Linked DNA regions of Fodinibius salicampi. The protein of the gene in region 2 interacts with the protein of the main gene of each other region in a pairwise test. Links are inferred from orthologs where the notes say so. Each region holds a gene or a part of one and is shown on either strand. Other genes may lie near its edges.

Region 1 (16,532 bases), on a different replicon or contig from region 2:
GTGCTTCAATAGTAAAATGATATTTTGCTTTGTTATATTTTTCAAAGTCTTTCAACACCTCCGTATCTCCTCCCTGCTCCCTGGTAAGCTCTAACCATTTTTCAAACGCCTGTCCATTAGCAACCGCTTCCTTACTCATTGCTATACCCTCTTTAACCGTTTCTGCCTCACCTCCCAGCCAAATCATAGTACCGGACAGCATATGCGTGATTTCCATAACATCCTCCGGACCTTCTCCCTGCAAGGCCTCCATCGACTCCTCCACTTCCAGCCAATTGCCAATTTTGTATCCAAGTGGTTGGGTCATATTAGTCAGATAAGCTACCGTTTTTTTTCCAAAATCTTCTCCGATAGCAACCAAGGATTGAGCCAGCTTGCGGGCGTCCTCCTGCTTCTTCATAAAAGCCCCGGCCCCAAACTTTACATCCAGTACCAGCGCATCAATTCCCTCGGCCAGCTTTTTACTCATAATGCTACCAGCAATCAGAGGGATGGATTCCACAGTAGCAGTCACATCACGCAGCGCATATAGGCGCTTATCGGCCGGTGCTACTTCTTCCGTCTGGCCTGCCATAACCATCCCACACTTTTGCAGTATTTTTTTATATCGCTCGAGTGTCATATCTACCTTAAAGCCGGGGATGGATTCCAACTTATCTAGGGTGCCTCCAGTATGTCCGAGTCCCCTCCCCGATATCATAGGGACCGGCACCCCGTAACTGGCCACAATGGGTGCCAGAATAAGCGAGAGTTTATCGCCCACACCACCGGTAGAATGCTTATCGACCTTAATGCCATCCACATGACTTAAATCGAGTACAGTACCAGAATACAGCATCGCTTCCGTAAGAGAAGCCGCTTCATGCTCATCGAGCCCATTTAAAAAAGCAGCCATAAGAAAGGCGCTCATCTGATAGTCCGGAAGGCGATCAGCGGTATATTCTTTGATAAGATAGGCTATTTCTTCATTCGTCAATGATTGCCTATCGCGCTTTTTCTTAATAAGAGATACCGTATTAAAACTCATATATTCCAATATCTTATCTTTATCTTGAAGTATTGTAATAACGTGTTTTTGCCAAAAAATTAACAACTTTATTCATGATATCCGTTTTCGCTGATCAGTACTTGTATCAGATCGATCATTTCCTCCCCGATCAAGTTGAACTCTATTTATTTGACCCGGCCAATGGACTTCCCAGCGAGTTGTCTAAGGCCCATGCACTCCTTATACGCACTGTAAACTCCATCAATGAAAAGAGTCTGGCAGATATTCCGGATAATCTTTCGTTCATCGGGACCGGATCCTCAGGTACCGATCATGTAGACCAGGAGTATCTCCGTGAAAATGATATTGTTTTTGCCGATGCGGCCGGATGTAACGCCCGGTCAGTTGCCGAATATGTAGCCGCCAGCCTGCTTATCTGGTCGGATAATACCGGTCACTCTTTGCATGAGTTTTCTGTCGGCATTATTGGAATGGGACATGTAGGTAGACAGGTTAATACCCTACTACAAAAGCTGGGAATAACTACTTTTGGGTATGATCCCCCGCGGGCGGAACGAGAGGCTGACTTTAACTCGGTGGAACTGGATATGATTTTAAAAGCTGATATTCTCAGCTTTCATACTCCACTAAATCATGGTGGCAATTACCCAACCTTTCACTGGTTGAATAGTGATAAACTCAAAGGCCGGGCATTCGATCTTATTATAAACACGGCCCGTGGCGGCGTTGTGGATGAAAAGGCGCTCATAGAAGCCCATAAGAAAGGGACAATCCATCATTATATTCTGGATGTGTGGGAAAACGAACCACAACTAAAGCTGGAAACCGCCCGACAGAGCTATATTAAAACTCCCCATATTGCCGGATATTCCGTTCAGGCGAAACGAAATGCCTCCAAATTTATAGCGGATGAGCTGATACGCCATTTCGATCTTCCATCTGCAAAAAACACGGATGTCCCTTCTCCACGAACCATTACTGATACCATCGAATCATTTTCAGGTATCGAACAATTAATTACGTATTTGCATCCAATACGGCAATATGAAGAGAAACTCCATCGCATCTTACAGAACAATCAGGATAACCGAGGGGAACTGTTTAATAAATTACGGGCAGAGTTCCCGTTGCGGCAGGAATTTAACAATATCAGGCTTCCTGAAGCTTATTTTAACCACTATCCGTTACTCAAGAAGCTGGGTTTCCAATCATTGGACTAATACTATGAAAGGTCGAAAAACTGCTTCGCGGTACGATCCGTCTGTAGGAGAACTTCATTCAGGGAACATTCCTTTACTTCAGCTAATCGCTCTGCAGTAAAACGGACAAAGGCCGGTTCATTTCGTTTCCCTCTTTTGGGAGAAGGAGCCAAATAAGGCGCATCTGTTTCCAACATCATTTTTTCAAGGGGAAGCTGTGCTACGGTTTTATCTACGCCCGCATTTTTAAAGGTAAAAATGCCCCCTATCCCCAAGTGCAATCCCAAATCAAGCGTACGCCTGCCTTCCTCGACTGACCCATTAAAGCAATGCCATACTCCTCTCAAACTACCGTCCTGCTCATCTTGTATAATATCCAGCAGATCAGTTGTACTGTCTCTGTTATGTAATACAATGGGCTTATCCAACTCTTTAGCTACTTTACAGTGGATACGAAGGCTGCGTTGCTGTTCCGTTTTATAATCATCACTCCAGTAGTAATCCAGCCCGGTTTCTCCAACTGCAACAATATCCTCACTACTGCAGTATTCCAGTAATTCATCCTCGCTCGTCTTTTTTCCTTTGTTAATTTGGGTAGGATGAATACCGGCCATTTTATAAAAAGCTATGTGAGGATGTTCCAGCTCATCCATTCGGGAAAGGGAACCAAAATGGATGGCCGGCATGAGAATATGTGTCACGCCTGCGGCATACGCCCGCTCCAGCACTTCATCAATATCATCATCAAATTGTTCGAGAAAGAGATGGCAGTGGGTATCAATCACAATATCCTGTACTTTTACAGCGAATGAAATTCTATAAGCCGTTTCATGGGCTTGCTGATATAACGACCCGATTTCATCCCGTGCTTTTCCAGAATTCCATTGATCATATCTTTATGTCCGTGTGCTACCGATCCAATGAAACACACTTCATAGTCAGAAGCATTGGTATATTTCATCACAATTCTGGTGATAAAATTCTCAAACCCTTCATAGAGCATCTCTTTAATATGGGGGTGGTCTTCATGCTCTCCCAGGAATGAAGCGTAAGAAGCAATAAACCGGCTTTTCTGAGAACCATCATAAAGTTCCTTTGTAATATGATCCAGATCCATATTATAATTTTCCTCCAGATCTTTGCGCAAGTTATCGGGAAGCTCAAACCGGTAATACTGGTTGATGAGCTTTTTGCCAAAATATCCGGCACTTCCTTCATCCCCAAGAATAAAAGCAAGCGAGGGAATATGTTCTATAATCTTCTCCCCATCATAGAGACAGGAATTAGAGCCCGTACCCAGAATACAAGCAATCCCCGGCTCATTAAAAAAACATGCCCGGGCTGCTCCCAACAGATCGTGATATATATGCAGCGTTGCATCGGGGAAGTTATAAGTAAGAGCAGCATCAACCCTCTCTTTCTTTTCCTCACTGTCACAACCGGCCCCATAAAAATGAACATCCGTGATCTCTATGCCATCATCCAGCTTGGCACGAAGTTCATTCTCGACAACATCTTTGATACTTTGTGTGGTATGATAGTAAGGATTTAACCCCTCCGTTTTATAAATCTTATTACCGTCTGCCGACTTTACACACCATTCTGTTTTTGTTGCGCCACTGTCGGCAATTAAAATACTCATAAACACCTTTTCATTTATAATTTCGATGCCAAATCTAAGCAATTCTTATCACATTCTGCAAAATTGCGCCTAATATAATTATCCGCCTGACAAGGTGTGATATTTATCACAAATATCAACGAAAAATAACTATAGTTAAGCACACAATCATAAGTAAAAGGGGAACTCCCTCATCACTTACATACATAGTGAGGCAGGAATTTGTCAAAATTAAATACAAATTAAAAGAGAAGCTGGAAAATATTGATATCCAAATGATTAAAATGCTCATTTTTTAAACATTTTTAAAAAAGATTGTAAGGATTTACCTGCTAAAACGATCTTACTTACTCATTCCTGCTATTTTTGTGGAGTTAACTTTGAATACAGCGAACTAATCAACTATTCCAATATAGCAGAACCGGTCTATATATTAATTCACAGTATTTTTTACAGATAGGGATGACGCTATGTTGTCACTTTTATTTGATATATTAACCGATGAAAAACAAAAGATAACTATAGAAACGTACTTATGTCTGACAATAACGATCGCGAAAAGGCACTGGAAATGGCCATCGGCCAAATCGAAAAACAACATGGGAAAGGCACTATTATGCGCCTGGGAGACGAAGCGGCACAGGATGTTCCCAGCATCTCTACGGGGTCCCTGCTACTTGACCAAGCTCTCGGAGTGGGAGGAGTTCCGCGAGGACGTATTACTGAAATTTATGGTCCGGAAGGAAGTGGAAAGACGACGCTTGCAATGCATATTGTAGCCGAAGCTCAAAAGGCGGGCGGGTATGCAGCCTTTGTAGATGCCGAGCATGCTTTTGATCCCCGGTATGCAAAAAACCTGGGCATCAATACCGATGAATTGCTTGTCTCGCAGCCCGATAGCGGTGAACAGGCCCTTGAAATAACCGAAACACTTATTCGCTCCGCTGCTTTGGATGCCATTGTTGTGGATTCTGTTGCTGCACTGGTACCACGAGCTGAGCTGGAAGGAGAGATGGGCGACTCGCATATGGGATTGCAGGCCCGCCTGATGTCTCAGGCGATGCGTAAAATTACGGGTATCATCAATAAAACACGAACATCCGTAATTTTTATCAATCAGATCCGGGAAAAAATTGGAGTCATGTTCGGAAATCCTGAAACCACCTCCGGGGGACGAGCGCTTAAGTTTTACTCTTCTGTTCGTATGGATATCCGCCGTATCGGTTCCCTCAAAAAAGGAGATGAGGTAGTTGGCAACCGTACTAAGGTAAAAGTGGTCAAAAACAAGGTAGCTCCACCTTTTAAAGTGGTAGAATTCAACATTATGTATGGCGAAGGGATTTCCCGCATGTCTGAAATTCTCGATCTGGCGGTCGAATACGATATCATCGAAAAACGAGGCAGCTGGTATCGTTATGATGGCGAGCCTATTGGCCAGGGAACAGATAATGCGATTGAATTTCTCGAATCAGATCCTGAGTTAACGGAACGGATTGAGGAAATGGTGCGTAACGAAATGAATCCCCAGCCTACAGAAGAAAATGAAGAAGAACAAGAAGCCAAGGAAGAAGAGCAGGATTAACCATGGCCACAGATTCCTATGAGGATGCCGGTTCCGCACTCCCTGCTACCATCACCGGCATAACCATCCAGAAAAAGAATAAAGAGCGCTATTCTATTTTCGCGGACGGAAATTTCCTCTTGGGCGTCCATGAGCAAACGCTTCTGGCATTTAATCTAAAGGAGGGGGTTGAAATAACTCCCTCTCTTTTCAAAAAATTACAGCGCGAAGAAGGGCGTTTTGCTATAAAATCCTACCTGATGGGATTACTAAGCCGGCGGGATCACTCCCGGCAGGAATTAATGAATAAAGCTCTGCAAAAAGACTATGCCCCTGAAACTATTACGGGGGTACTGGATGAACTTCAGGAAAAAGGATATATCGACGATACGGAATTCGCTCTTAAATATGCATCCGAAAAAAGCCGGAAAAATAATTGGGGACCCGCCAAAGTTAAAGCTCATCTTTATAAAAAGGGAATCAAACGGCAAAATATTGAAAAAAGCGTCAGAAAAGCTTTTGAAGGTGCAGATTTCGAAGAAACTTTCATACATTTAATTTCAAAACGTAAAAGACGTTTTTTAAAAGAAGAACATCCACTAAAGCGAAAAAAGAAAGTTATCGACCATCTGGCAAGGAAAGGATATTCTCCTTCCAGTATCTATAACTGTATCGATAAGCTTATGAAGCTTTTAGAAAAAGATGAATAATTTAACTCTGGAACGGCTTATAAAATCAATTTTAGGACTGGGAGCCGTTGGCATTCTCTTTTATCTGCTTTACTATTTTGGCACCCTGGTAGGCTATGCTGTCATTGCAATAATCATAAGTTATATCTTAGACCCAATCGTTAACCGCATACAGGCGGCGGGCATAAACCGAACGTTTGGCATTTGCCTGACACTTAGCGCTCTTATTCTGCTCATTATCTGGATATCTACCAATATTTTGCCGGTCATCGTAAGCCAGATGGTAGAATTGGCAGGACAATTGAATATCCAAAACATTCAGAGTATAGCACGACAAATCGAACAACGCCTAACGGAAAGCTTTTCTTTTCTACCTGATCGGTTCCTCAGTGATAATATAACTACCATGTTACAGGAGCTTTTTAACATTGGTCAACTTCCTACTGCCCTAAGTAATATCATTGGTGTCTTTACCAATATTTTTTATGCTGCTCTGGTCATTCCATTTGCCACTTTCTTTTTCTTAAAAGACGGAGCACGTATTCGACGGGATATTCTGCGACTGGTTCCTAATAAATATTTTGAAACCACTCTGAGCCTTGTTGACAAAATCGAAACCCGTTTGGGCATCTATTTCCGAAGTGTAATGCTACAAAGTTTCATCGTTGCCCTAGCCTCCTGGATTGTACTTTCCGTTGTGGGACTTAACAACGCACTTTCAGTCGGAATAGCGATAGGATTGGCCAATACGATTCCTTACTTCGGTCCGGCCATCGGTTATATACTTTCCATCATCGTTTCTATTATTGAAATTGGAAACTTTTCGCTGGTTCTCCCCTGTATCATTGCCATACTTTTAGTTCAAATGCTGGATAATCTGGTTCTTCAACCACTTATTTTTTCCCGGTCGGCCGATATTCATCCCGTTGCCATTTTGTTTATTATTATGATCGGTGCACAAACCGCCGGTATCATCGGTATGCTAATTGCTATTCCCATAGCTACTGTTATAAAAATTACGATCAATCAGATACGATGGAGTCTTAATAACTATTATGTTTTTCGCTCACCGGACTCAATGTCTACAGAATAACAAACCTACTTGCGGAAATAAGGCTTCGTTTTTAAACTTTTTTACTTATCTTCACCCACTTAAATTGATAGCAACTTATAGTATCGTTTTCCATTGATTAACATTGTCGTTTTTGCCTCCGGATCGGGAACAAACTTTCAGTCGATTATTGATGCTGTAGAAGAAGGAAAGATCAATGGACGTATACGTGGACTGATTACCAATAAAACCGATATTCAGTCTATTGAACGGGCTCGAAAGCATAACATTCCCCATGTCACAATTTATCCCGGCGCTTTTGATAATCAATCAGAATATGTCGATACGCTTCTTACCCGGCTTGCCAATTGGGAAACCGATCTTATCGTACTCGCCGGTTACATGTTAAAGATTCCTTCTGCAGTTATAGAAAATTATGAAGGAAAGATCATCAATATCCACCCTTCTCTGTTACCCAAATACGGAGGGAAGGGCTTTTATGGAATTAACGTGCACCAGGCTGTTCTTGAAAACGAGGAACAGGAGTCGGGCTGTACCGTTCACATCGTCACCGAAGAATATGACGAAGGACCTGTTCTGGCCCAGCGAAAAGTTCCCGTTTACGATACGGACGATGCCGAAGAGTTAGCCAAACGTGTATTAAAACAGGAACATCAGCTCCTTCCGGAAGTTATTGCTAAACTTGCTAATAAACATTCCAAAACATAATTAAACTGTGTCTTTACAACCTCTTTCTGAACTACCTGAACATAACCTTTCAATTAACAGAGCCCTGCTCTCAGTCTCCGACAAAACAGATATTATTCCGCTGGCCCGGGTCTTGCATCAACATGATGTTGAAATTATATCCACAGGGGGTACCGCTCAAAAGATAAGAGAAGCCGAACTGCCGGTTACAGATGTGAGTGAAGTTACTGGTTTTGAGGAATGTCTGGATGGACGGGTTAAAACGCTGCATCCTATTATTCACGGTGGACTTTTGGGAAGAACCAGCCATCAATCTGACCTCGATGAAATGAAACAACTAAATATTGATCCCATTGAGCTAGTTGTGGTGAATCTGTACCCTTTCAAAGAGACGATTGATAATTCCGATTGTACTCCTGCAATAGCTACGGAAAACATTGATATCGGCGGTCCTACTATGATTCGGGCAGCAGCCAAGAATTTTGCCCACGTTTGCGTTCTTACTGCTCCCAAACAGTATGATGATTTCATAGCTTCACTTGAACAGGAAAACGGTATCCCATTTACTAAGCGTCGGCAATGGGCGCGCCAGGCGTTTAATCATACCGCTCACTACGACACCCATATTGCCAACTATTTCAATACGCTCGATACTAAATCGGAGGAACAGCCGGAACAGCTGAATATATCACTCCCTAAATCCCAGGAATTGCGCTATGGCGAAAACCCCCATCAGAAAGCGGCCGTATATGGCTACCAAGAAGAATTCATCGATTGTTTTCACGGCAAGCAACTCAGCTATAATAATTTCCTTGATGTGGATGCCGCCCTGCGACTTATTGCTGATTTTAAGGATTCTGATCCAACCTGTGCTATTTTTAAACATACCGTTCCCTGTGGGGTAGCCTCTGACGAGAATCTTACCAAGGCATGGGAAAAAGCCTTCCAAACAGATACTAAATCCCCTTTTGGAGGCATTGTAGCTGTCAACCAGGAGCTCGATCTTGATACCGCTAAAAAAATAGACGAAATATTTACTGAAATTATTATTGCTCCTTCCTATACTGAGGACGCTCTTTCTCTGCTCAGGCAGAAGAAAAAAAGACGCCTTATTCGCCAAAAGAAGTATTTGAGTGATAGCTCAGAACAACAGTTCCGTTCGATCTTCGGAGGAGCACTCAGTCAGGACCTTGATTTCTCTATTCTTGATGAAAACGACCTTAAAGTGGTGACAAAGCGCCAGCCGAGCCAAAAAGAACTTCGCGATATGCTTTTTGCCTGGCAGGTGGTTAAACATGTAAAATCCAATGCCATTGTTTACGCTAAAGATCAGCAAACTATTGGCATCGGCACAGGGCAAACAAGCCGTGTAGAAGCTTCGCAAATTGCTATTGCCAAAGCCAAAGAAGAAGGACTCTCAATAGAAGGTACCGCCATTGCATCTGATGCCTTCTTCCCCTTTCCCGATGGAGTAGAAGCCGCGGCTAAAGCAGGCGCCACTGCAGTAATTCAACCAGGCGGAAGTATTCGCGATGACCAAGTCATAGAAACCGCTGACGCCCTTGATCTTACCATGGTCTTCACCGATAAAAGACTTTTTAGGCATTAAACATTTTCATTTTAACTTTTATTCTTATTTATTCGGAAATAGACGTACAAAATTGTATTTTTATTTTTGGTCTTTTTTAAGGTAAAATTTGACTACTTGCAGCTCATCTACACATAGCTAATATGGACAATAACGTATCTACATCTAAGAAAGATAAACAGCAACGAAAAGGTTGGTTTGACTGGCTATACACCGATATTGCTATCGATCTTGGTACCGCCAACACCCTTATCTATTCCCGGGGGGAAGGTATCGTACTTAATGAGCCCTCCATTGTTGCCCTGAACACACAGAATGAACCTGTTGCAACAGGACACGAGGCCCGGCTGATGCACGAAAAGACCCATAAGAATATCCGCACCGTACGCCCCCTACGTGATGGCGTTATCGCGGATTTTGAGGTCGCTGAACAAATGATTCGCGGTATGATTGACAAGGTTAAAATGAAATGGTACTCCAGTACCCGAACAATGGTTGTTTGTGTACCCAGCGGCATCACCGAGGTCGAACGCCGAGCTGTTCGGGACAGCGCAGAACATGCCGGAGCCAAATCGGTCCATCTCGTAGACGAACCCATGGCAGCGGCAATCGGAATTGGACTCAATGTGCACGAGCCGATTGGAAATATGATTGTAGATGTAGGCGGGGGAACCACTGAGATTGCTGTCATCGCTCTTTCGGGTATCGTATATGCACAGTCGGTACGTTTGGGTGGTGACGAGCTGAATGAAGATATTATTAATTATTTCAGGCGGAATCATAATCTCCTTATCGGAGAACGAACTGCTGAAAAGATCAAGTGCGAAATCGGGTCGGCTGCTCCTCTCGATGAAGAAATAGAAATGGATACGAAAGGACGTGATCTTGTTAACGGGGTCCCCCGAGTCCGCCACGTTACATCCAAAGATGTTCGGGAGGCAATCTCCGAATCGGTAAACACTATTGTTGAATCTATTACCAAGTCCCTGGAGCAGACTCCTCCTGAACTGTCAGCGGACATTCTGGATCGGGGTATTATGCTTACCGGTGGAGGTGCCAAGCTTAAAAATCTTGATAAACTAATCCGGGAAACTACCGACTTGCCTGTCCACATTGCCGAAGATCCTTTAACTGCCGTTGTACGTGGTACCGGCGCCATATTAGAAGATCTCGATTATTACCGAACCGTAATTACCTAAGTATCTAAGGAAGGAAGAAGTGAATGCAAATTCGTTTTCCGGGAATAACGGAAATTAAAGATCATATTATTGCAGCATTTTTACTTATTGTTGCGGTAGGCCTTATTGTCAGCCGTCATCAGGGGGGGCTTCATAATTTACGAACTGTTTCGGTAACTGTTTTCAGCTACCTGGAGGAACCGTTATCTAATATTCGAACTTATCGGCAGGCCTTAAGGACTAACACTTACCTCAGACAACAAAATGTTTTACTACTTGACGAGTTAAGTCGCCTACGTTCAGCTCGTGAAGAGAATGAAGAACTTCGCCAATTACTTGAATTCAGCCGCAATAGTAATCTTAATCTATATCCCGTACAAATTGTGGGAAAAGAACTTTCCCAGGTATTTAATTCTTTAACTATTGATGCAGGTACTGAAGAAGGTATAACCGCTGGTATGCCTTTGGTAGCAGCCGAGGGATTGGCCGGAAAGGTTGTACTGACCGATGGAGGGTACTCCCAGGTAATGCCAATTTTTAACAGTTTATTTAAGGTTAGTGCCAAACTACAAAACTCAGGTGCCTATGGCATTGTTTCCTGGGATAGTAAAAACATTCATGAACTTCAGCTAAACTATGTCCCTCAAACCGTAGAGGTCGATTCCGGAGAAATAGTAATCACTTCTGGATACAGTAATCAATTTCCTCCGGATATTCCTATTGGAGAAGTGATACGGACCGAACATCAACCGGGTCGGGATATACAGAAAATTATCGTCAACCCTTTTGCAGATATTTATAGCATGACGGCCGGATTTGTTGTTAAATTTCAACCCGATACTACGATCCAAAAACTTAACGAACAATATCAGAACGCTTTAGAATGACCGGAAGGCGGCTTAAACATATCGGCATAGGACTTGTCTTCCTGATTCTTCAGCTTGTGCTATTTCGGCATTTAACTATTTTTGAAGCATATCCTGATCTTGTTCTTATATTCCTGGTCTGGTATATGAGTAAGGAAAACAGAACAGCAGCTCTGCTGATGGGGGCTTCTTTGGGATTTCTGCAGGATGCTCTGCTTGATGTTTGGGGGCTCAATATGTTTTCTAAAACATTGCTTATATATATCGTTCATCGATTTATTCCTAAAGATCATAAAACACAATTAAGTGTTGGACAAGTCGTTATTACTGTTGCACTTGCCGCTCTTTTCCATAATCTTATTTTTTTGGGGTTGAACATCTTTATCCAGAATTACACGGCAGAAACACTTTTTGGAGCTTACCTACTTGGAAGTAGCTTATATTCAGCTATAGTAGCAGCTCTTTTCTATATGTTCAGAACTAATAAGTAGTACCATTCATGCAATATCAGAAGAAAAAGCGCAGCCATATATCCATTCGCGTTTTGATGGGTATCATTATCGTTTTGGGGCTGATAATTCTAGGACGTCTTTTCCAGCTTCAAATATTGGAATATGATACCTATGATCCGCTAAGCCGGGAAAATGCCCTGCGACAACAGATTGTCAATCCAGCGCGTGGTCTTATATATGATCGTAATGGGAAACTATTAGTAGAAAATGAGCCCATTTATTCTATTACTATTATTCCTTCCAGTTATAAGGATGAAAACACTCCCATTCTCGCAAGATTATTAGATATACCTGTTGAGGAGGTAAGAAAACGCGTAGAGGAAGCCCGCTCATATTCTTGGCATCGGGCATCCCGGCTGTTTACTGAAATTAATTTTGAAACCTTCTCAATAATTCAGGAAAACATCTGGCAGTTACCGGGCATTGGCCATCAAATTGAAAGCAAGCGTCACTATCCTATTGACAGTCTTCGAGCTTCTCATGTACTGGGTTACCTCCGGGAAGTCTCCCAGGAAGAGTACCTGGCCAAGGATAGTTATCATCTGGGAGATAAAATCGGCAAAACCGGCCTTGAAAAGAGCTATGAATCCCAACTCAGAGGAAAAGAAGGGACAGAATATATTCTGGTCAATGCGATGGGTCAAAATCTTGGATCCTATCAAAATGGATCTATGGATGAAGCGCCTCAAAAAGGAGCTGATTTGCATACTTCCCTCGATACAGATCTGCAGCTATTGGCTGAGGAGCTCATGGAAGGAAAGAAAGGAGCAGCTATTGCTATTGACCCCCAGGATGGGAGCATCCTGAGCATGACCAGTGCTCCGGAATTTGATATAAGACGCCTAGCGGGTAGAATAGATGCTGATTACTGGCAAAGTATAAATGCTGATACTTTAAACCCTCTTTTCAACCGTTCGACTTCAAGTGCGCAACCGCCCGGATCTACCTTTAAACCCCTTATGGGTCTTATGGGAATGGAGATGGAGGTAATTACTCCACAAACAACTATTTATAATCCGGGTTATTACTCAAGGGGACGACGATATAACGATTTAGCTGACCCGGGACAATACAATATTGGCAAAGCTATCCAAGAGTCCAGCAATACCTTCTTTTTCTGGCTAATGGATGAAATGGTACGCTCCCATAGCATTGATCGATGGAATGAGTTAGCTTCGTCCTTTGGCCTTGGTCGCCCCACCGGCATCGACCTACCCAGTGAAACGTCTGGTATTTTACCCGACAGCTCGTACTTAAACAATACCCTTGGTGAAGGTACCTGGGGCATAGGCGACCAGCTTAGCCTCGGTATTGGACAGGGATTCATGGCTGCGTCACCGCTTCAAATGGCTACCGTAGCGGCACAAATTGCAAACGGCGGTTATGCCATCAAACCCCACTTTGTACAATCCATTCGGGAACCAAATGGAAGGGTTATATATCCCAATACAGATACAACAAAAATAAGTTGGGTCGATGAAAGTGAATTGGCGGTCATTAAAGATGGTATGCGAAGAGTAGTTACGGAGGGTAGCGGGAGGTACTACGCAGACTTAGATAGTATAGCTGTTGCCGGGAAAACCGGTACAGCCCAAAATCCACATGGACAGGATCACGGATGGTTTATTTGTTTCGCTCCCGTAGAAAACCCTCAAATTGCTGTAGCAGTACTTGTTGAGAACGCTGGTTATGGCTCTATATCAGCTGCACCCATAGCTTCATTAATGGTAGAACAGTATATCAATGGAGAAATTGGTCGCTCCCATGTGTACGATTACGTGATGAATTTTGAACCAAGACCCGAAAACAATTAAAAAATGAATCGTTTTGGAGAATATAACTGGTCTCTTGGCACTTTATGGATCGGCCTTGTAGTAGTTGGCCTGGTAGCCATTTATAGTGCTACTCAGGGCCCAGTGGCTGAATTCCTGCCTGGTTACATACAAATCAACTTCTATAAGCAATTAGTGGCATTTGGTATCGGCCTGGGAATTCTGGTGGGACTTCAATATATAAATCCGCGTACCTTTCAAGAAGGAGCATTTGTTTTTTATGCTATTGGACTGCTGCTGATGATTCTTACCCTGTTTATTGGCCGGGAGGTTAATGGAGCCAAAAGCTGGTTGGTATTAGGACCTGTTAACCTGCAGTCAAGCGAATTAATGAAAATAGCGACTGTGCTTGCTGTCGCCAGCTACCTGACCAGCCGACGTAATATTTCTGCTGATAATCTTAAGACAGCCGTTACCACTGTACTGATTATCCTCGTCCCCACAGTACTTGTTTTCCTTCAGAACGATACCGGTACGGCCATCATATTTTTGGCGCTTATTCCCGTTGTACTTTTCTGGTCGGGTCTACCTTATGGGATATCCCTGTTTATTATCTCTCCTGCAATCATTGGCTATGTAAGCATAATTAGCTGGTACTGGGGGATTCTTGCCGCTGTAGTATTAACCCTGCTGGTCTTTATGCTTCAGCGAAGCACTTGGCTTACATTTACTTCCTTCGCCACCGGTATTCTCCTTGTGATTGGGGTTCAGGTTGCCCTCTTTCAAATATTACAGCCCCACCAACGTGCACGTATAGAAGCCTTTACCGATCCCTCTTTTGATCCACAGGGCGCTGGATGGAACATCATACAGGCTAAAACCGCTATTGGTTCGGGTGGCGTATACGGAAAAGGATTCATGGAAGGAACCCAAACCCAGCTTCGGTTTCTTCCGGAGCAGTGGACAGATTTTATATTTTGCGTTATTGCTGAAGAATTTGGATTTATAGGAGCTGGAATAGTTGTGCTACTCCTACTCGGATTTACCTTGCTTTTATTAAAAGCTGCAGCGACCCATAAGCATCCATTTGCACAACTTGTAATGGTGGGGGTTGCCACTATATTCTTTACTCATTTCTTCATCAATGTAGGTTCGGCAACGGCGCTTATCCCTGTCATCGGTGTTCCCCTACCCTTTATTAGCTACGGGGGATCAGCACTTATTACGAACACCCTTATGCTGGGAATATGTCTAAACCTCGATTACTATAAGCGACAATTCAGCATCTATCGCTAATTCTAAGTTTCCTCCAGCATTACTTCCTTGTCTGTACGCAATTTAAAGCTTTGCCGATGATATTCTGTATAGCCATACTCCTCCAGTCCACTGTAATGTTGGGCTGTAGGATAACCCACATTGGTATCCCAGCCGTAATAAGGATACTCCTTATGTAATTCAATCATCCATTTATCTCTGAAAACCTTGGCAATAATAGAAGCAGCTGCAATACTCATCGAACGGTCATCTCCTTTGACCAAACATTTATGCGGACACAGTCCCGCGCTAAATCGGTTTCCATCTACCAACAGATAATCCGGCCGGGCTTTTTTTGCTTCAGTGCACCGGTGCATTGCTTTAATAGATGCATGTAATATATTCAGTTCATCGATCTCGGCCGGCATACACCATTGAACAGTCCAAAAAGAAGCGAGTTCTTTTATCTTCTCAGTCAACGACATTCTTTCTTTCAGGGAAATAGTTTTGCTATCCCGAATTTCCTCAACAAAGGTTCCCGGTTTAAAAATAACTCCTCCTGCTACTACAGGTCCTGCAAGGCATCCTCGTCCCACTTCATCCAGCCCCATAACTCTATCAAACCCTTCTGACCAAAGCTGGCGCTCAAATTGAAGGCGATCTATATTTTGCACTTTATTTTCTGCCATCCAATGAATTAATTTTATTGTCTGTATGTTTTCTCTATACTCCTGCTAAAGTCAATGTTTTTGCCATGCATTTCAAGTATCGAGAATGGAATCCCAATATAGATAAAAAATCACCTAATCAGTCTCCTTTTGATACCCTCATGGATTTATTTGAGGAGTTGCTTACCATAGCAAGCGGAGACGTCTCTCAGGCTTTGCGTTGGATGGCTGATATTGATGACGAATATGGTATTACAAACCAATTTGATGATTTTGATCTGGATGATTTCGTAGACGAACTCAAAGAAAGGGGGTATATAGAGCAAGACCAAGAAGAAAATATGCTCGTCATTACCCGAAAGGCAGAGCGAAGTCTTCGGAAACATTCACTCGAAGAAATTTTCAAACATCTTGACAAAGGAGCGGCAGGGAGGCACAAGACTGATCATACGGGAGAGGGACTCGAGCGCCAACCGGAAACACGCCAATGGCAGCAGGGAGATGACTTAACCAATATTGATAGTGTTGGCACGATGATGAATATGTTTAAGCATAGTAGCATCGATCAGATGGATTTGAAAGAAAGGGATATCAGGGTACATAATACCGATCATCATACTTCTGTGGCTACCGTCTTACTCATTGATTTAAGCCACTCCATGGTCTTATACGGCGAAGATCGCATCACACCAGCTAAAAAAGTAGCTATGGCCCTTTCTGAACTTATTCTCAATAATTACGCTAATGATTCGCTTGATATCGTAGCCTTTGGCAATGAGGCTTGGAAAGTAGGTATCGAGGACCTTCCTTATCTCAAGGTTGGTCCCTACCATACCAACACTCAACAAGCGCTGCA
Region 2 (16,617 bases):
AAATCTGTACTAAAACTGAAGATTTGAATTGTTCAGGGTCAGTTATATTCCCTATATGTATTATTAAATTTGAATCCCCAGAGAAATATAGAAGTTGCGAACTTTGGCAGGAATGATGCCCGGTCCCGGATAGCCGGTAGCGCGACGCGTAAAATATTTTTCATCAGTAAGATTATTTACCCCGGCTTCCAGGTTAAGACGATCAAAGTGGTATTGAGCCGAAAAATCCATCACTTGATAAGCAGGAATGATGCCCTCAATAGCTGTTGGAGTGCGGTGGGCATTGGAAGCATCCGAAAAATGTTCAGCCACGTAGGTATATTGATAAGAAGCCTCAAAGCCCGCTTTAGAGAAGGTAAGACCTGTTTTAAGATTAAAGGGAGGAACAAGTTCTACTTCGTTGCCCTCAATGCCATTTTCATTGGAATTCGTATATGTAGCATTTATAACCGCCAGATTGGTAAACAGGGAAAGGCGCGCATCCCGGGTAGAACCAAAGAGTGAAAGTAAATCTACTTCCGTAAACGATTCGATACCGTAAATTTTGGCATCGGCGATATTGGTACGATAGCGAAAAGTACGGTCAACGAGGCCATTAAATTTAGGATTTGGCTCAGTGCGTAATACGGTGCCAATGCGATCCTCATATGAAAGGTGGAAACCGGTAATATCATAGCTAAAGAGATCATCAATTTGACCCCGAATACCCAGATCCAAATTAAACCCCCGTTCGTCTTGCATGTTCGGGTCCACTTCAAGATTGCCTACATCCACTCGGATATCATTAAAATTAATAGCCCGATAATTCTGCGAGTAGTTAGCATAGAGTTCGAGCTGGCTGTCATGACGATAACTTGAGCCCACACCAAAAAACAGGAACGAGCGCTCCCGGCTTCGCTCTTCTTCAATACGTTCATCCATAAGAATGTTACCCGCCAGATCTTTGACTATATTGCGATAGTAGCCGTCAGCTTCGGTGTTGATATATTCAAACCTTGCACCGGGAGTTATGCTAAATTTAGGAGTGATATTGAAAATATTTTCAACAAATATAGAGCGGTTTTGACTAGGCAGGTCAAAATCTGATCCTTTTAAATTATCCGGATTTAAATACCGGAATTCCGGTTTGCTTCCATCGGATCCGTTTCCCTGCCGTCGGTGCGTATAACCATTGTAGATCCTTGTGCCGACCAAAAAGACCGAAAGTTCGTTGAGTAGGGGATAGCGATGTATAAGGCGCATTTCGTTACCCCAATTTTGGAAGTCGTCTTTTAACAGATCACGCTCACCTCCCTGATCAAGCCGGTCAATTCGCTGAAGGTTGCCGAGGGCATCACGTCCTGCAACTAACCCAAAAAAGCGACTATTAATTCGAGTCTTGCTATTGAAAATATAATCGGCGTCCAAGGCAAATAGATTCCAGTTGACTTTAAACCAGTTTCGCTCCCGATGTGACTGGCTGGGATCGTTACGGAATTGGGCGTCGGTTAGTCCACCGGGTTGATGCGCCAGATAATACATATGGGTGTATTCGGGTGTAATAGTAAAATCAGGTGTTATATCAATATCAAAAGAAAGGTAAGCCGTATGTTGGTCAAGTTCGGAATTGGGACGCCAGCCGTTACTGGTTTTGTACTGGTAAAACCCATAATAATTTATGTCGGCCGTAGAGCCACCTGCACTATTGAAAGAATTGAAAAGTCCGAATGAACCATAGGATTGTGTGCTTTTAAGTTGAAAGGGGGTGTTCTGGGGACCATCCTTAAACTCAAAATTGAGCATGCCTCCAAACTGCGTTCCATACTGAAGGGAAGCAGCTCCACGTATGATTTCAATCCGTTCAAGCGCCTGAACGGGCGGCGTATAATAACTTTCGGGATAGCCGAGTGCATCGGCGGCAATATCGTATCCATTTTGGCGGGTATTAAAATTGGAGTTACGCTTTGGACTCAGACCCCGTCCGCCCACGCTGGTTTGAATTCCGGCATCATCGCTTTGCCAGATATTAAGTCCCGGTACTTTGGCATAGACCTGCCGGCTGTTGTTGCTGGCCTTGTTCAGGGTCATGTCTTCAATTACAAGGACTTCATTCTTTTTACTTTCATTGATGGAAACCCCTTCAACTGATTGAAGCCGTGTAATGCCACTCGTGGATTCATTCTCTCCTCCTACAATGACTTCCTCGAGCATATTTCCCAGCATTTTAAGCTGGAAGTCTTGAATTATATCAGAATTTTTAAGAATAACTTCCCTGCTTTGGGTTCTTTTCCCTGGGTAATAGACGATAACTTGATATTGACCGGCTGCCAAATTCTTAATTTCGTAATAACCTTTTTTATTGGTTGTGGTTTTAGATTGATATTGAATCGGCAAGGTATGTTCGTTGTTATCCTGTTTGTTATCAGCAAGATAAATATCAGCATTAACAATGGGATTTCCACTGTTATCTGTTACTGTACCGGACAGGGTATAGTTTTGAGCCATGACGCTACTGGTACAGAAACATATGAGCAGAGAGACTAATAAGGGAAAAAATGTGCTGTACTTCATTATTGCAGACTTCTGAACCAATTTTGTTGATTTTCGTTAAATGGAAGGATCCAGTCTTTATGGGTAAATCCGCGATCCTGATTCGTTAGGTCTACATCAGAATTAATCATCGGTTGACTGCGTCGACCATTGAGCGTCACATAGCTTTCGGCAGTAATTTTGATATCATTAATGCCTTGTTTCTGATATTCATCTTCGAGGTAATGGGCAAATTGTAGAATCATATCGGGCTGAGTAGACATCATTTTTTCCTGGTTGGGTGTCAGGTATTTATAATTTCGTACCTGCCATTGACGGTCGGTAGCAGGATCGGTAACGTTAAAAGTAATGTGTCCCGCTTTTTCCATTAGCATAACGCGCCACGAAAAACGATATCCCTGCTCCGTCCAGAACAGGTGGCCGGGATAAAGGGCAAAACGTAACGGAACTAAAAGCTGCAGTATGAAGTGAATAATCAAAATCCCGCCAATAACATTTGTACTGTTTTTACTAAGCTGAAATTCTTCACTTTTTTTGGGAGTCGGTTCAGAATTGGGAACAGAAAAGGGCAGAAGCTTCCTTAAACCGGAAATGGCCCCAATAATTTTTTGGTGGAAATCGGCGGAGAAGAAAATGAGCGTACACAAGATCATGATAAAGGGAAACATGCCGATCTGGAACAGGAAATAGGTCATCATATGGAAGATGATGACTGTTATGTAAGCGAAAATCCGTGTAGGCTTCCAGAGCAGAAAGAAGGCAATCGTTAGGTCATAAACCGCTCCGGCCCAGCTGAAAATGTAAGCGGTAGAAGTGTATTCCAGCAGGGGACCGATAATCGGGAGATCGGCGTTGGCAGGGAGCCAGATTCGCATGGGCATGGCGTTAACCAGCCAGTCTGGATTGAGTTTGGCCGCCCCGGCAAAAAAGTAAACAAGTCCCAGTTGCAGTTTAAAGATGTTAACCGTCCAGGCCGGTACGTATTCTTTGCGTAGGGATGGCTTGCGGAGTACATCGAGTGAGAAGCTGTGGTGGGCCGGGACCCACATCAGCAAAAAACTAATAATGCTTACAAAATAATAGTGGTTGAGATAGTTGGTTTTGTCAATGAGCTCGACATAGGTAAAGCACAGAAAAAAAAGGATGATTCCAAAGCGGTAATAGTAGCCCAGCATGACCGACAGGGCTGCGAGTCCCATTACAAAAAAGAGCAGGTACATCCCCGTTTCGCCCAGCGGGGTGACCCAGTCGAAGCCATAGTAGGTGAAAAAATAGTCTGGTTCTACATAAAGCTCATAAATCCACCCTTTAAGTGTAAAGCGGATGATGCTCACCAGCATGATGAATCCGAAGAGGAATCGGAAAACCGCCAGGGGTGCGATTGATACTTGCGGCGTAATATACTTTTTTACCGATTCGGGAATCATTAGGAGTTAGTCACCGTCGTTGTCTTGGTATGTAATTGTAATACCCAGTGCTGAAGTCATATCAGCTTTCAGCATTGAAACGAGGGCGTGAAGTTCTTCAAAAGAAGTTAACACCGCTTCATTATTATTTTCGATTTGTTGCGAAAGCGGATCGCTGAGCTGTTCAAGTGCCGACTGAGCATCTCCAATCTGCGACTTGATATCACTAGTAAGCTCTTCCGTATCAAAATCTACCCTATTATTAATAGAGACAAGGTTGTCATCCAAGCCTTTGCCACCAGCCCCTGCAAAAATTTGCTCTATTTGATTTAGGTTTGCAATCGCCAGTTCCACTGAATATCCACCATAATAGGCTTCAACGGCTTTTGGGCGTGGATTACCGGCACTGCGTACTCCTGCAGGGATTCCTATTTTGCCGTCGCGCAGGAATCGCTCGTAATGGCGCACATAGTGATTAATAAGCATACCTAGTGAGCTTCCCGCATCAGTACCGGCGTTTTCCTGGCTTAAAAACATTCCGATATAGTCGCCGCCAGAGGACTGCCATTCGCTGGTGGCCGTATCGATTTTATCTTTTACAAAAGTGATATTGTCGAGCAGGTAAGTCATGCGATTTTCGGCCTCGGCATCGGTTGTATACATGGCCAGAATTTCTTCATTGCTCTCGCCCACGCCGTGGAGTAAGTATCCCAGGGTGGGGAGTCCCGCTATATCCTGGTTATCGATACCACCAAAAGAATAATCACCGGAAGAGATATTGTCATTTATTTCATTGTCGTCAACCGGATAGGTGTTGATAGATGATCGCAGCAGAATGGATTCTGCCGGGCCAAATTGAAAAGGGCTGACATCCTGCCAGGCTATTCGAGCGTCTTTTAAAGCTACTTGTAGATTTTCCAGTTGTTCAAGGGTGCGTTCGTTTTCAAAATCTTGAGCTGCAACCTGTAATTCCTTGACAGCGGTTTGTATTTCCTCAAAGGCAGGTAGAATAATATTGTTACCGTAGTTGTTGAGCATCTCGGACCGGTCGGAATTATCTTGTTCATCCGGAGATGTACTGTTACTACATGCTGCAAATGATAGCGAGAGCATCAGTATAGCGGAAAAATAAGTGATTCTTGAGTGTATCATCATAGGGAATGAATGTTTTAAATGAACCGAACCTTGCCGAAATTATTTACCGGCAAAATTCGGATCAATATTCAATAAATCTTACAGTTGATCTTGAACGGATTCGAGATCGGGGTAGGTATCTACGAGTGTGGATTTAGCGTTATTAAGTCCCTCTGGAGTAACATTCCAGAAGTTGCCATTTTCTCCGAAATCGCTATTCAGAATTTGGTCGATTTGGTCTAGCGTAATGGTTTTATTGGGACTGTACTTAAGTGCGTTGACAAACGCCCAGGCTTCTGAAAGTGCATGAAATGCTTCGCCCTGGTTGCCGTCATTCCAATGTGAAAGTGTACTGTTTATATAATGTACGGCGGTAGCTGCGGCCAGCAACTCCAGATTTTCATATAATACATCAACTTGTTCATCAAGTTCGCCTTGGTTGTCATTGACAATGGCAGTGCGCCCATGAATAAAGGCTTCCATAATAGTATCGTTGAATCCAAGCTGTTCATCAGATCCATTGGAGTATTTGCTCCAGAATCGAAGTTCATCGGAGCGAGAATCTGCCCAGTCGGATTCAAAGTCAGCGGGAGCGTTAAAATAACCGAATGCTTCATCAAAGTGATGTTCTTTGGTGGTGTAATTGGCACCTTCTTCGGTTTCACTGTTTTCAACGTTGGGGCCAATTTTACTATCGGTCAGGTATTCGTTGAAAATTTGATTATATAAGACAGCGCCCATCAGCCCTTTTTCTACGAGTTGGGTAAATTCGCGTCCTTTCTCGTCAACTAATATATCATTACCGCTATTCTCGCGTTCCAAGAGTCCGGCAATTCCATCCTTTGCGCGAATACGGGCGCTGCCGTTTTCGCTGGCATCGGCAGCATCGGCAAAAATATCTTCAAACAGATTGTTATCCAGATCAGGGCCAAAGGTTTTGTTTTTGAGTTGTTTTTCAGACTCAAAAGAGAAATTGCCACCGCCATCTCCGCCGGTATTTTCAAACATATCGAGGAGTGCTTGTTCGGAAATGGTTTCACCGTTGTGTGCCGTTGCGATGTATGCTTTCATTTCTTCAACCATATTCAGACGGTCGGTTTGACCAGGGTAGGCGACGGTTGATTCACCGTTACGGGTGAATTCATAGGTTTCGGGAGGAGTAATGGAAGGGTCATCAGTATCACTATTACTAACATCACAGGAAGATATTAGCAGGCTAAGTACCAGGGCTGGGAATAATAATTGGGTCAGCGTTAAACGATGCATTTTTATAATTTTTATTTAAATTAAATCTAATTAGCAGGGAGGGAAAATAATAACTGTGTAGATTAATTCTAAATAAAAATATTTTTTTATCTCTCTTCTTTTAGTTGTGCTTTTAGGCTCTAAAACGATTATCTGAAAGAGAAAACATCCATAAGCTGGTTCAGCAATCCATTGCCTACTATTGATAACTTATCTTGTCGGCCCAGTGATAAGAAACGCAACAATTTTCTTAGTTCTACAAGTAGATAGGGGGGATCCGTAACAAGCGTATCATTTGAGATGATATATTCCCAGTCAAGGGGTTTGTCAAATGTAATACCGTTACTCTCCATTGTTTGTTTATATAGATGAGCAACCAGACCATAGCCTATGGTTGTGGGGTGGATACCATCCAAACTAAAGAGGCCACCTTTATAAACCTTTCCGGTATCTCGATCAATGCGCAGGTAGTCTGTGCTGAATTTAGGATCGTCCTCATCAGTGACAAGATGCTCAGTCATGGGATGGTCCTTCATGGCATCACGAAAACTATCTGGATATCTTATTTTCATCCGACCACCGAGCCGCCGGCGGGCAATGCCACTTAGATATTTGTTTAAAGGGACCGTTATCCATCCGTATTCTTTGGCTACCTGTCGTATGATTTGGTTGTATTCATCCACATGCTGGTCGAGTTTTATGGCCTGTTCTTTTGTTAGATGAGGGTGTTTATCGGGATCAAAATCTTTATCCCATATCCAAAAGCGAGTATAGTAATCGAAATATCCCGAATGGCCTCTGCGGGATTTGTCGGAGTTAACACCCCTTGAAACGGGGGGTATAGTTACATAAGGGATCGTCTGGGTAATAATACTCTGTGCTCCTACCTTACTTACTTTTTCAGCAAGTGTTCGATATTCCTGCTCAAAGTGTTCGGGGCGATATACCGTATACTGTCGTTCTGAAGGAAAGCTTTTCAGATCCTTTTCTTCAGAGAGAATAAATTTGAGGTCTGAAACAGCACCAATAATATTATTATGTCCCATCGTGACGATGAGGTTTTCAATCCCACCATTGTCTTGCAGGTGCTGAATATTATTGATCTGTGTGGCATGGGAAAACTTTTTGCCCAGCGTGGGGTTCAGTACCAGTCCCGCAGTAACATACATGGCGTGATCCGGTAACATGTCAAAAATAGAATAGGTATCGGGACGGGTCTTGACAAATCGGCTACTCAAATTTTCGGTGACCATCCAGGCGTCATTCATGGCGAATCCCCATACCGATTGGTTATGGTAGGGTTCTTTTTGTTTGATATTATTAAGTGGTTTAAGTTCCCCCTCCCAATATCGTTTGATGCGTCTTAGGGTGGAATAAACGTGTGACAGGGCGGGAAGGTACTCATTCCACTCTATGGTATCTCCATATTTATCAGAAAGTCCCCGTACCAAAATTTCTAAATTTAAAGGGATGCCAGCTTGGGCCGTGAAGAGTGGTTGGGTAAAGTCCGGGGAAGGTTCCCAGCAGTTTCGCAAGAAATTGGGAAAATTAAGATCTGTGCGATAGACACCACCGTTTTGGAAGCCTTGGCTGAGGCTGTCTCCAATTACTGCCAACTTGTGTTTCGGTTTTGAATTATTCACTTATAAATTAGGAGAGCTTTTTAAATCTGTAATCGAATTTGCAGTTCGAGTTCCTGAGAATATATAGTATCTTTGAGAGCATTTTCCAACTTGAAGGTAGTGAATAGATGGTCAAAAAAGAAAATAACCGATTAGATGATTTTCGCAAAGCCCGAGCCGAGGGGAATGAAAAGGTAATGGAAGCCAATCACCTTGGACTCAAACGCTTTTTTAATCTTGATACCAATGCCTATAAGGATGGGGCCCTGCCAGGTAAGACAAAAGAGCTGCTGGGATTAACCGCCTCTGCAGTACTGCGTTGCAATGATTGTATTGATTACCATCTGGAACAGTGCACCAAGGCTGGTTATACAAAAAAAGAAATAGTAGATGCGATGAATGTTGCCCTTGTCGTAGGCGGCAGTATAGTAATCCCACATTTACGTCACGCCATGGAAACACTTGAATTGTTGGACCAGGAAGGGAGTCTAAAAGAGAAAGGGTAATAAATGTATGGTCGTACGCTTTTTCGTTATCGTAAGCCTGTTTGTGTTGATGGGTATACATCTGGCACAAGGACAACAAGCCGATTCTCTTGAAGGATCGGATGCCATTGTTAGTGCCTTAGTGCCGGCAGTGGGATACACATCCAGTGCGGGTTTAATTGGGGGACTTGCGTACAATCGATATAACTATTTGGGTGACATCAAACCTTTTAAAAGCTATCTAAAATCTTCTGCCTTGGTTTCGGTAAAGGGATTAGTAGAAATTAATGGCAGTTATGACCGGACAAGAAACTTCGGAAAGCCAATTCGATCTGTGACGAGCATATACTTCCGTCGGTTTCCAAAGGATAATTTTTTTGAAAAGGGCAATGAATCAAGCTTTAATTCCGAACGTTGGGAGGAAGGATATTATCATTTTGAATCTATTTCTTTTGGCTTGGATATTGATTTACGTCGCCCGATATTCAATGAAGGTGAAAAGAAAAAGCGCCTGGACTTGATGGGAGGTATTGAAACCAGTTATTACATACCCTATATCAACAAGGAACCCTCTTCTTTTTCAGAGGCTGATCCTCTTGGCCGGCAGGGTGGGTGGCTTAATTTTGTAAAGGCCGGGTTGGATTGGGAAAACAGAGATCGTGAATTTGATCCACGCCGCGGCAATAAGGCTATCTTCGAATTACGCTATGCCCCAGAGCTTATTAGTAAATATGGCATGGGGAGTATTTATCTGGATATGAGGCAGTATTTTCAACTCTTCAATCAGGTTAAAATTGCAAACCGGTTGGAGGCGCGTCATGCATTCGGGGATGTACCTTATTGGGAGCTTTCGACGATGGCTGATGACGCCAGTAATGTATTGCGGGGATATGCCATGAATCGCTTCAGGGGCAATTCTTCTGTTGCCTATACATTAGAGCTTCGAAGTTGGGTAGTCCGATTCCCGGATTTTTATAAAATGAAATTAGGTCTTCAGCTTTTTACAGATACAGGGAGGGTTTTTACTGAAGAAAATGACCTTAATGATTTATTAAAAGGATATAAAAAAACAGTAGGGTTCGGAGGGGCATTGTCTGTGTTGAGTCCAGATTTTGTATTACGGGGAGATATTGGATTTTCTGAGGAGGGATCCAGGATTTATGTGGGGGTAGGATATCTTTTTTAGTACTATAATTAATAATCTAAATATCAAAAAAATCTAGCGACAGCTAATATGAATCAGGTTGTATTACTAACGGCTGCCACCGAAGATACCGAGCAGGTTAGAAAAACTTTAGGCGAAAACGATATTTCAGTTCTTCATTGCCCGTTGGAGCACTACGAACTTATTGAGGAGAATGATACCATAACCGAAACTTTATATGAACTGGACCAGTTCGAAAATATTGTCCATGGTAGCAAACGTAATGCTCAGTTTTTTATTGAGACGGTCAAAAAACATGGTGTACTTGAAGAGGCCCGTCAACAATTGAATTTAGCTCTTGATCAGGTTACGGCTGATTATCTGGAGGAAGAAGGTATTCCAGCTATTCATCCTCATGCAGAAGGTAAGGCCATTAACCTGATGGAATTTATGCTTAGGGTGCGACGTATAGGAGACACCCTTTATCCTTGCGGAGATAAAACGGCCGAAGACTTACCGGGGTTATTGAGGGAGCTTGATATCCCGGTGCAGGAGCTGGTGTTATTTACGTTGGAAGGACCAGGAGAAAGCAAGCTTGAAGAATTTCGAAAAAGCGTCAGCGAGCAAGAACCTACCTCAGTTATATTTCATTCCCGAAGATCGGTTAACCGAATATTGGCAGCTTTTCCAGACCTGCATTTTCAAAGTATGCATATCGTGACAGGAGATAAGGCAGTAACTGAAAAACTGGAAAAGGAAGGAATTCAAACCGATGAACAGGCAGAAGGGAGTTGGAGGTCAATCATTGAAACAATTCAGTGAGTTCTAATCATTGATTCGTTGGATACCGGAAGCTAAAAAGATATTAAGTTATTTGAATGTAACGATAGTACAGCCAGCCCCGCCTTGTTGGATAGGAGCCATTTCATAACTTTGGACTTCTTTGCGATTATCCAGGTATTCATGTACAAGTCCTTTTAAAATTCCTTCCCCTTTCCCATGGATGATGTGAACCTGATTTCGTCCTGAGGCGAGAGCATTATCCAAATAATGCTGTACTTCTTTTATGGCTTCTCGTCCCCGCATGCCCCGAATTTCTAACTGGGGTTTCACTACTTTGTAACGGTCGCCGTCTACAAAATTAACTTTAACTTTTTGATTCTTTTTTTTCTTAGAAGCATCTTCTACCTTAATCAGGTTCTTGTATTTTGTTTTAAGTCGAAGTCCTCCGGCGGAGACTACTGCCTGTTTCCCGCTAATTTCCTTTAGCTCTCCCGTGGTATTTGCGTCTTGCAATCGTACCCGGTCGCCTACCTTTGGTCGTTCTTCGGAGTCCTGAAATGGTTGCGCTTCTTCTGCTTCTATAGATTCCAGTTCGTCATCTACCTGCTCCCTGAATTCTTCAACATCTTTTCGTGCCTGTTTGATTGTCTCTTTGTCTTTTTCCCCTTTTTGTACAATCCGTTCTACCGCCTCTTCAATTTTTTTATTGGCGGAGTCCATAATATGTTTGGCCTCCTGGAGGGCTTTTTCGCGGATTTCCTTCTTCTCTTTCTCAATAGCTGATCTCTTTTCTTCATAACGATGTCGTTCTTTCTCAGTGCCGGCTTTCAGCTCGTCATATTTCTGTTTCAGTTCTTCGGCCTCCTGCGTTTTGGCCTCCAGTTCAGAAATTAGTGTTTCCATTTCGCCTTTGGCCTCCCCCAGTAGATTCCGGGCACGGCTAAGCAGCGTATCCTGCAGCTGCATGCGTTCCGCTATTTCAAAAGCGTAACTGCTACCCGGTATGCCCTTTTTAAAGCGGTAAGTAGGAGAAAGCGTATCCTGGTCAAATTCCATTGATCCGTTAACGGCCTGAGGATGATCATGGGCAAAAAGTTTCAGTGATCCGTGATGAGTGGTTACCAGTACTTTGGCATTTTGTTCAATAAGCTGCTCGATTAAAGACTGAAACAGCGCTCCTCCTTCTTCGGGATCGGTCCCGGCTGCGGCCTCATCAATAAGAATCAGGCTGTGTTCATCCGCATGATCAAGAGTATGTTTCATCCATTCAAGACGCGATGAAAAGGTACTTAGGTCGTTCTCAATAGATTGGTCGTCACCCATATCTACAAAGATATTACTAAAGACAGGAATTTCGGAACTGTCCCGCGCAGGAATGGCAAAGCCACACTGCATCATAAGGCTACAGAGAGCTAGCGTTTTTAGGGCTACGGATTTACCGCCGGCATTGGGGCCCGTAATGACCAGGCAGCACTCATCTTTTTCCAGTTCCATATCCAGTGGGACAATTTTCTCCTGCTGGTTTTTGGGAAGTCCATTATTTTTTAACAATAGCAGCGGATTGTAGGCTTCCTTTAAATAGAGATGATTATTTTCTGAGAGGACCGGAACGAATCCATCCAAATCTATACTAAGCTGTGCCTTGGCTGCAATAATGTCTATAGTACCAAGTACTTCCAGGTTTTGCCGGAGATGTTCCCGATGCCGACGAACGGTAGCAGTAAGTTCTTTAAGGATACGTTCGATTTCCCGCTGTTCTTCTGACTCCAACTGACGAATTTCGTTATTTATATTCAGCGCTTCCACTGGTTCCAGGTAAACGGTTTGGCCCGAGGATGAGACATCATGAACAAATCCTTTTACCTTGCGTTTGTATTCCGCTTGTACAGGGATAACCATGCGGCCGTTGCGGATAGTGGGACCTTCATCAGAGGCACGACCCTGCTTGGAAACGCGGCTCATTGCGCGATTAATAGTATTGCGAAGATCATTGCGTTTATTATTTAACCGTTTGCGAATAGATTGTAGCTGTGGACTAGCATCACTGCGAAGCTCTCCGTTTTCATTTAGGACATCTTGAAGAGCATTCTCCAATTCTTTTAGTGGTATGAGTCCAATTGAAACTTCTTTGAGCTCAGGATAGTAATCTTCTCGGTTATTCAAGTATGATTTAATACGCCGGGCAGTAACAGAAACTTCAAGTATTTCCATAAAAACGGGGAGGGGAAGTACGCTATTTTCGGCGCGCGACTTCTTTAGCTGCTCCCGAATATCATGGAGGTTATTCAATGGAAATGCCGAATCATTTTGAAGCAGATCCATCATTTCCTTGGTTTGTTTGAGAAGCCGCTGTATAAGTTGTGGATCCGAAAAGGGGGTCATCGAAGAAAGCTGCTCACGAGCCATAGGAGAGCGCGTATTCTCAATTGCGGAAGATCGAATTCGTTCAAAGCCAATCTTTTCTGTTAATTGTTGGGGAAATAGATGCATGAAAAGCTGTGGATATTATTATTTTCTTAGTCCTAAAAAGAGATCTGTTAAGATTCGTTAAATAGGTACTTTTGTCTTAAATATAAGCTTATTTAGCCGAAATGATGAATTCTAACCTGGGAGAAAGGAAGTAATCCCGAAGAAACAGGTTTTTATATAATAAAGAAAGGGAGTCCCGATCAAAGGACTCCCTTTATAGTTTAGCAATCTATCCCGCATTAGATACGGGATGGGGAAAACTGATTAAAAAATCAGTTGTGGGAGTTAAAAAAATATAGCAATCTAAAAAGGATCACGATCAGCCTTGTTTAATCCATAATTTTACGGAGAAAAGCCGGCTGATCAGAATCCGTTTTATCGATTCGTTCACGGCGGTTATTTAGTAATTCGTCACCTTGTTTCTGTTCACTTGCCTTTTGTTCATCTTGCTCCTGCTCTTCCTTTTTATTAAGAGAGTGCACATTTTTGAGTCCCCGGCGGTGGATAGCCGGCTGATCCATGTGTTTTAAATTTTTCTCTCCCTTATAGAAAGGTTCATTGGTAGAGGAGTAACGGCTTTGCCCTGTAACATCACTTGCTTTAGGGATATCCATTTTGCTTGATTTTTTATTTTGGGAAGACTGATTGGCTTCCTTCTTATTAGGAGCAACCCGAGCTTCATTACGATTTTCGGCCAGATCAAATCCTGTGGCAATAACCGTAACGCGCAGTTCGTCATCAAAACTCTCGTCGAGTACGGTACCCAGAATGATCTCTGCATCTTCACCGGCCTCTTGCTGAATGATGCTGGTAGCCGTAGTGGTTTCTTTCATCCCGAGATTAGCTCCGGATGAAATATTAACCAATACATTGCGGGCTCCCCGAATACTTACGCCATCGAGTAGGGGAGAGTTGATTGCTTCACGTGCAGCAATCTCGGCGCGATCTTCTCCCGTAGCATTCGCGGCACCCATGATGGCGGCTCCACCGTCGAGCATGGTGGTGCGTACATCTGCAAAGTCGAGGTTAATAAGCCCCGGCATCAGAATAAGATCTGAAATACCTCGGGTAGCGTTATAGAGCACTTGGTTGGCTTCTTCAAAAGCCTCCAACAGTGTCGTATCCTCATCGGCAATATCCATCAGGCGCTCGTTCGGAATAACGATAACAGTATCGCTATTCTTTTTGAGCTCTGTGATGCCTTCATGGGCATACTTCATCCGCTTGGGCCCTTCACACTCAAAGGGGGTTGTGATAATACCCACCGTAAGTATACCTTTACGTTTGGCAATTCCAGATACAACAGGAGCACCTCCTGTACCTGTACCGCCACCCATGCCGGCTGTAACAAAGATCATATCGGCTCCTTCGATAGCCTCTTCTATTTCGTGTCTGTTTTCTTCTACCGCTTCACGACCGATTTCCGGTCGTGCACCGGCTCCCAGTCCGTTTGTGAGATTTGCTCCCACTTGGATGGTAACATCTGCCATGCTATTCTTGAGGGCCTGTGCATCGGTATTCAGCGCAATATATTCTACGCTGGTCAGACCTTTATGAATCATGTTGTTGACGGCATTACCTCCGCCGCCACCAACACCTATGACTTTTATCTTCGCATTGTCTTGACTGTCGATGTCAAAACTGAAACGAGAATTAAGATTACTCATAATTGACTCCTTGTTTAGATTGCTTTTATTTATTTTTGCTACTTGATTGCTATGCTATTTTAAAGTTCTTTAAACCAGCTTTTCATTCTGTCAGCTAGTCGTTCCATGACCTTTTCTACACTCGATCCTTTGGTAGAAGAAGGTATGATTGCCTCATTTTGAGGTCCGCTACCGGTTTTGATGGCGTGCATAACAAGCCCCACACCGGTTGCGTAAATGGGGTTGTTTACTTCTTCAGTAAGTCCCCCGCTGAGCCCTATAGGTTTTCCAATTTTTGCATCCATCCCCAATACTTCATTGGCCAGGGGACATACATTTTTGATGAGTGATCCGCCGCCGCTCAGTACCACGCCAGCACTGAGAGAATCGGCATAACCACTTCGTTTTACTTCAATGGCCACAATTTCCAGGATCTCTTCCATTCGAGCCTGTATTATCTTGCCCAGAATACTTTTGGTAATTTCTTTGGGAGGACGTCCCGCAATGCCGGGAACGGTAATGGCTTCGTCTTCTTCAATAAGATCGATATAAGCTTCACCATGATTGCGCTTCAACTTTTCCGCCTGATCTTCGAGCACACTCAATCCCATCCGGATATCGTCGGTGACTTTTTTGCCGGCGATTGCTATGACAGCGGTATGTCGGATGGTATTATCACGGAAGATCGCTACGTCTGTTGTTCCTCCGCCAATATCCACCAGTACCACACCCGCTTCTTTCTCTTCTTCATCTAGCACGGCATAAGAAGAGGCCAGAGGTTCCAAAATAATATCTGCAACTTGGTACCCCGCGCGTTCTACACAGCGATAGATATTTTTAGCAGCGGAAACCAGTCCCGTAATGATGTGGACTTCCGCCTCCATGCGCATACCGCTCATGCCTACCGGATCGCTGATGCCATCCTGCCCGTCTACTACAAATTCCTGGGGGATTACATGAATAATCTCCTGATCGGTAGGAAGCATGATTTGCTGGCAGTCTTCGAGCAGTCGTTCGACATCATCCACCGTAATTTCATTATCCCGGTTGTTAATGGTAATAACGCCCTTGCTACGCATGCTACGGATATGGTCGCCGGCAATGCCGACATTAACCGAATTGACTTCAATTCCGGAAGCCAATTGAGCCTGTTCAATGGCTGTTTGAATAGCGTTAACCGTTTTGTCAATATTGACGACTACCCCGCGATTAAGTCCCTCGCTGGGAGCTCGTCCCACACCCAGAATATGAATGCGATCCTGGGGATCAATAGAGGCCACGATTGCACATACTTTGGTAGTGCCTATATCTAATCCAACAACAATTCTGTCTTCTTTTTCTTCCATAATTTTAGTCACGTACTTGTTATATGATCATTCATTGTTCACGCGTTACGATCTGTCCCTCAAACCTTAGGTCAATTGATCGCATTTGTTCCATTCCTTTCTGTTTGATGACTTCGCCGTAAAAGGCTTCCCAGTTTCGAAGCCGGGTGCCGAAGCTATCTTTTCCAAAGGTTACTTTTACTCCATTATCATTTGTTAGTGCAACAATACCATTATCGGTCCATGCCACTTCACTAATGGTGGCATTACTAACGGGTCTGTTTTGAAGTTCCGTGAGAAAATCTGCGGCAGCTTTAAATTGCGATTGTTTCAACGTATCTCCCGGAGATTTGCTCCTGAAACCGTAGAGCAGTGGAACATCCACTGTTTCTCCCAGAGTAAATGGAAGCAGTGTGCCTTCCTTATCGATATACATTTCTTGATTGCCGTCAACCAGCATGGCGATGGGTTGCCGCTCTGAAATCCGTATAGTGATATTTCCATTAGGCTCTACGTCTACAGCCGCTCTTTCTACGTAAGGGATTTCTTCAAACTGGGTGATAATATTCATCACATTCAGGCTATCGGGACTGATTCCGGTAGGTACTTCTACTTCACGCAGTTTTTCCTCCGATACCAGTTTATGGTCTTCAAAACGGACTTCCTGAACCGTCATCATAGAGCTCCAGTAGAAGCCTGCGGATATGGCAAGTCCGAGTATCAGTATAGCCCCACCTACCCAAGGGAGAGGATTATTTCTCTTTTGGGTTGAGTGCTCCTCGTTATGTGAATTTTTTTTGCTCATTCAGTTGGTAACGGTTATTTATTT

What was found.
Region 1: the proteins of ftsA (region 2) and ABEB05_RS14555 interact in binary tests that used the Escherichia coli proteins (3 or more experiments, as listed by UniProt). The link is inferred for Fodinibius salicampi from one-to-one orthologs.

The regions. Positions count from the first base shown.
Region 1 is NZ_BAABRS010000004.1:221,139-237,670, reverse strand. Bases 8,823-11,597 are described here. They hold ABEB05_RS14555 (rod shape-determining protein), read left to right. Parts: upstream 8,823-9,569; coding sequence 9,570-10,625; downstream 10,626-11,597. Other genes in these bases: mreD (rod shape-determining protein MreD), read left to right, coding at 11,488-11,597; mreC (rod shape-determining protein MreC), read left to right, coding at 10,649-11,491; purH (bifunctional phosphoribosylaminoimidazolecarboxamide formyltransferase/IMP cyclohydrolase), read left to right, coding at 8,823-9,447. In the rest of the region: ABEB05_RS14600 (thymidine phosphorylase), read right to left, coding at 1-1,027; ABEB05_RS14595 (4-phosphoerythronate dehydrogenase), read left to right, coding at 1,102-2,229; ABEB05_RS14590 (TatD family hydrolase), read right to left, coding at 2,232-2,993; ABEB05_RS14585 (hypothetical protein), read right to left, coding at 3,008-3,850; recombinase RecA, read left to right, coding at 4,365-5,411; ABEB05_RS14575 (regulatory protein RecX), read left to right, coding at 5,414-6,100; ABEB05_RS14570 (AI-2E family transporter), read left to right, coding at 6,093-7,172; purN (phosphoribosylglycinamide formyltransferase), read left to right, coding at 7,266-7,859; more of purH, read left to right, coding at 7,867-8,822; more of mreD, read left to right, coding at 11,598-11,961; mrdA (penicillin-binding protein 2), read left to right, coding at 11,970-13,796; rod shape-determining protein RodA, read left to right, coding at 13,800-15,050; ABEB05_RS14530 (ribonuclease HII), read right to left, coding at 15,053-15,697; ABEB05_RS14525 (vWA domain-containing protein), read left to right, coding at 15,763-16,532. UniProt on the Escherichia coli protein: Forms membrane-associated dynamic filaments that are essential for cell shape determination. Acts by regulating cell wall synthesis and cell elongation, and thus cell shape.
Region 2 is NZ_BAABRS010000002.1:410,378-426,994, forward strand. The notes cover bases 13,677-16,536. They hold ftsA (cell division protein FtsA), read right to left. Parts: upstream 15,810-16,536; coding sequence 14,544-15,809; downstream 13,677-14,543. Other genes in these bases: ftsZ (cell division protein FtsZ), read right to left, coding at 13,677-14,484; ABEB05_RS09685 (cell division protein FtsQ/DivIB), read right to left, coding at 15,841-16,536. In the rest of the region: ABEB05_RS09630 (TonB-dependent receptor), read right to left, coding at 64-2,484; ABEB05_RS09635 (HTTM domain-containing protein), read right to left, coding at 2,550-3,956; ABEB05_RS09640 (imelysin family protein), read right to left, coding at 3,963-5,090; ABEB05_RS09645 (DUF4856 domain-containing protein), read right to left, coding at 5,169-6,335; ABEB05_RS09650 (hypothetical protein), read right to left, coding at 6,464-7,930; ABEB05_RS09655 (carboxymuconolactone decarboxylase family protein), read left to right, coding at 8,065-8,442; ABEB05_RS09660 (BamA/TamA family outer membrane protein), read left to right, coding at 8,450-9,607; ABEB05_RS09665 (uroporphyrinogen-III synthase), read left to right, coding at 9,656-10,387; ABEB05_RS09670 (endonuclease MutS2), read right to left, coding at 10,436-12,838; more of ftsZ, read right to left, coding at 13,147-13,676; more of ABEB05_RS09685, read right to left, coding at 16,537-16,593. UniProt on the Escherichia coli protein: Essential cell division protein that assists in the assembly of the Z ring. May serve as the principal membrane anchor for the Z ring.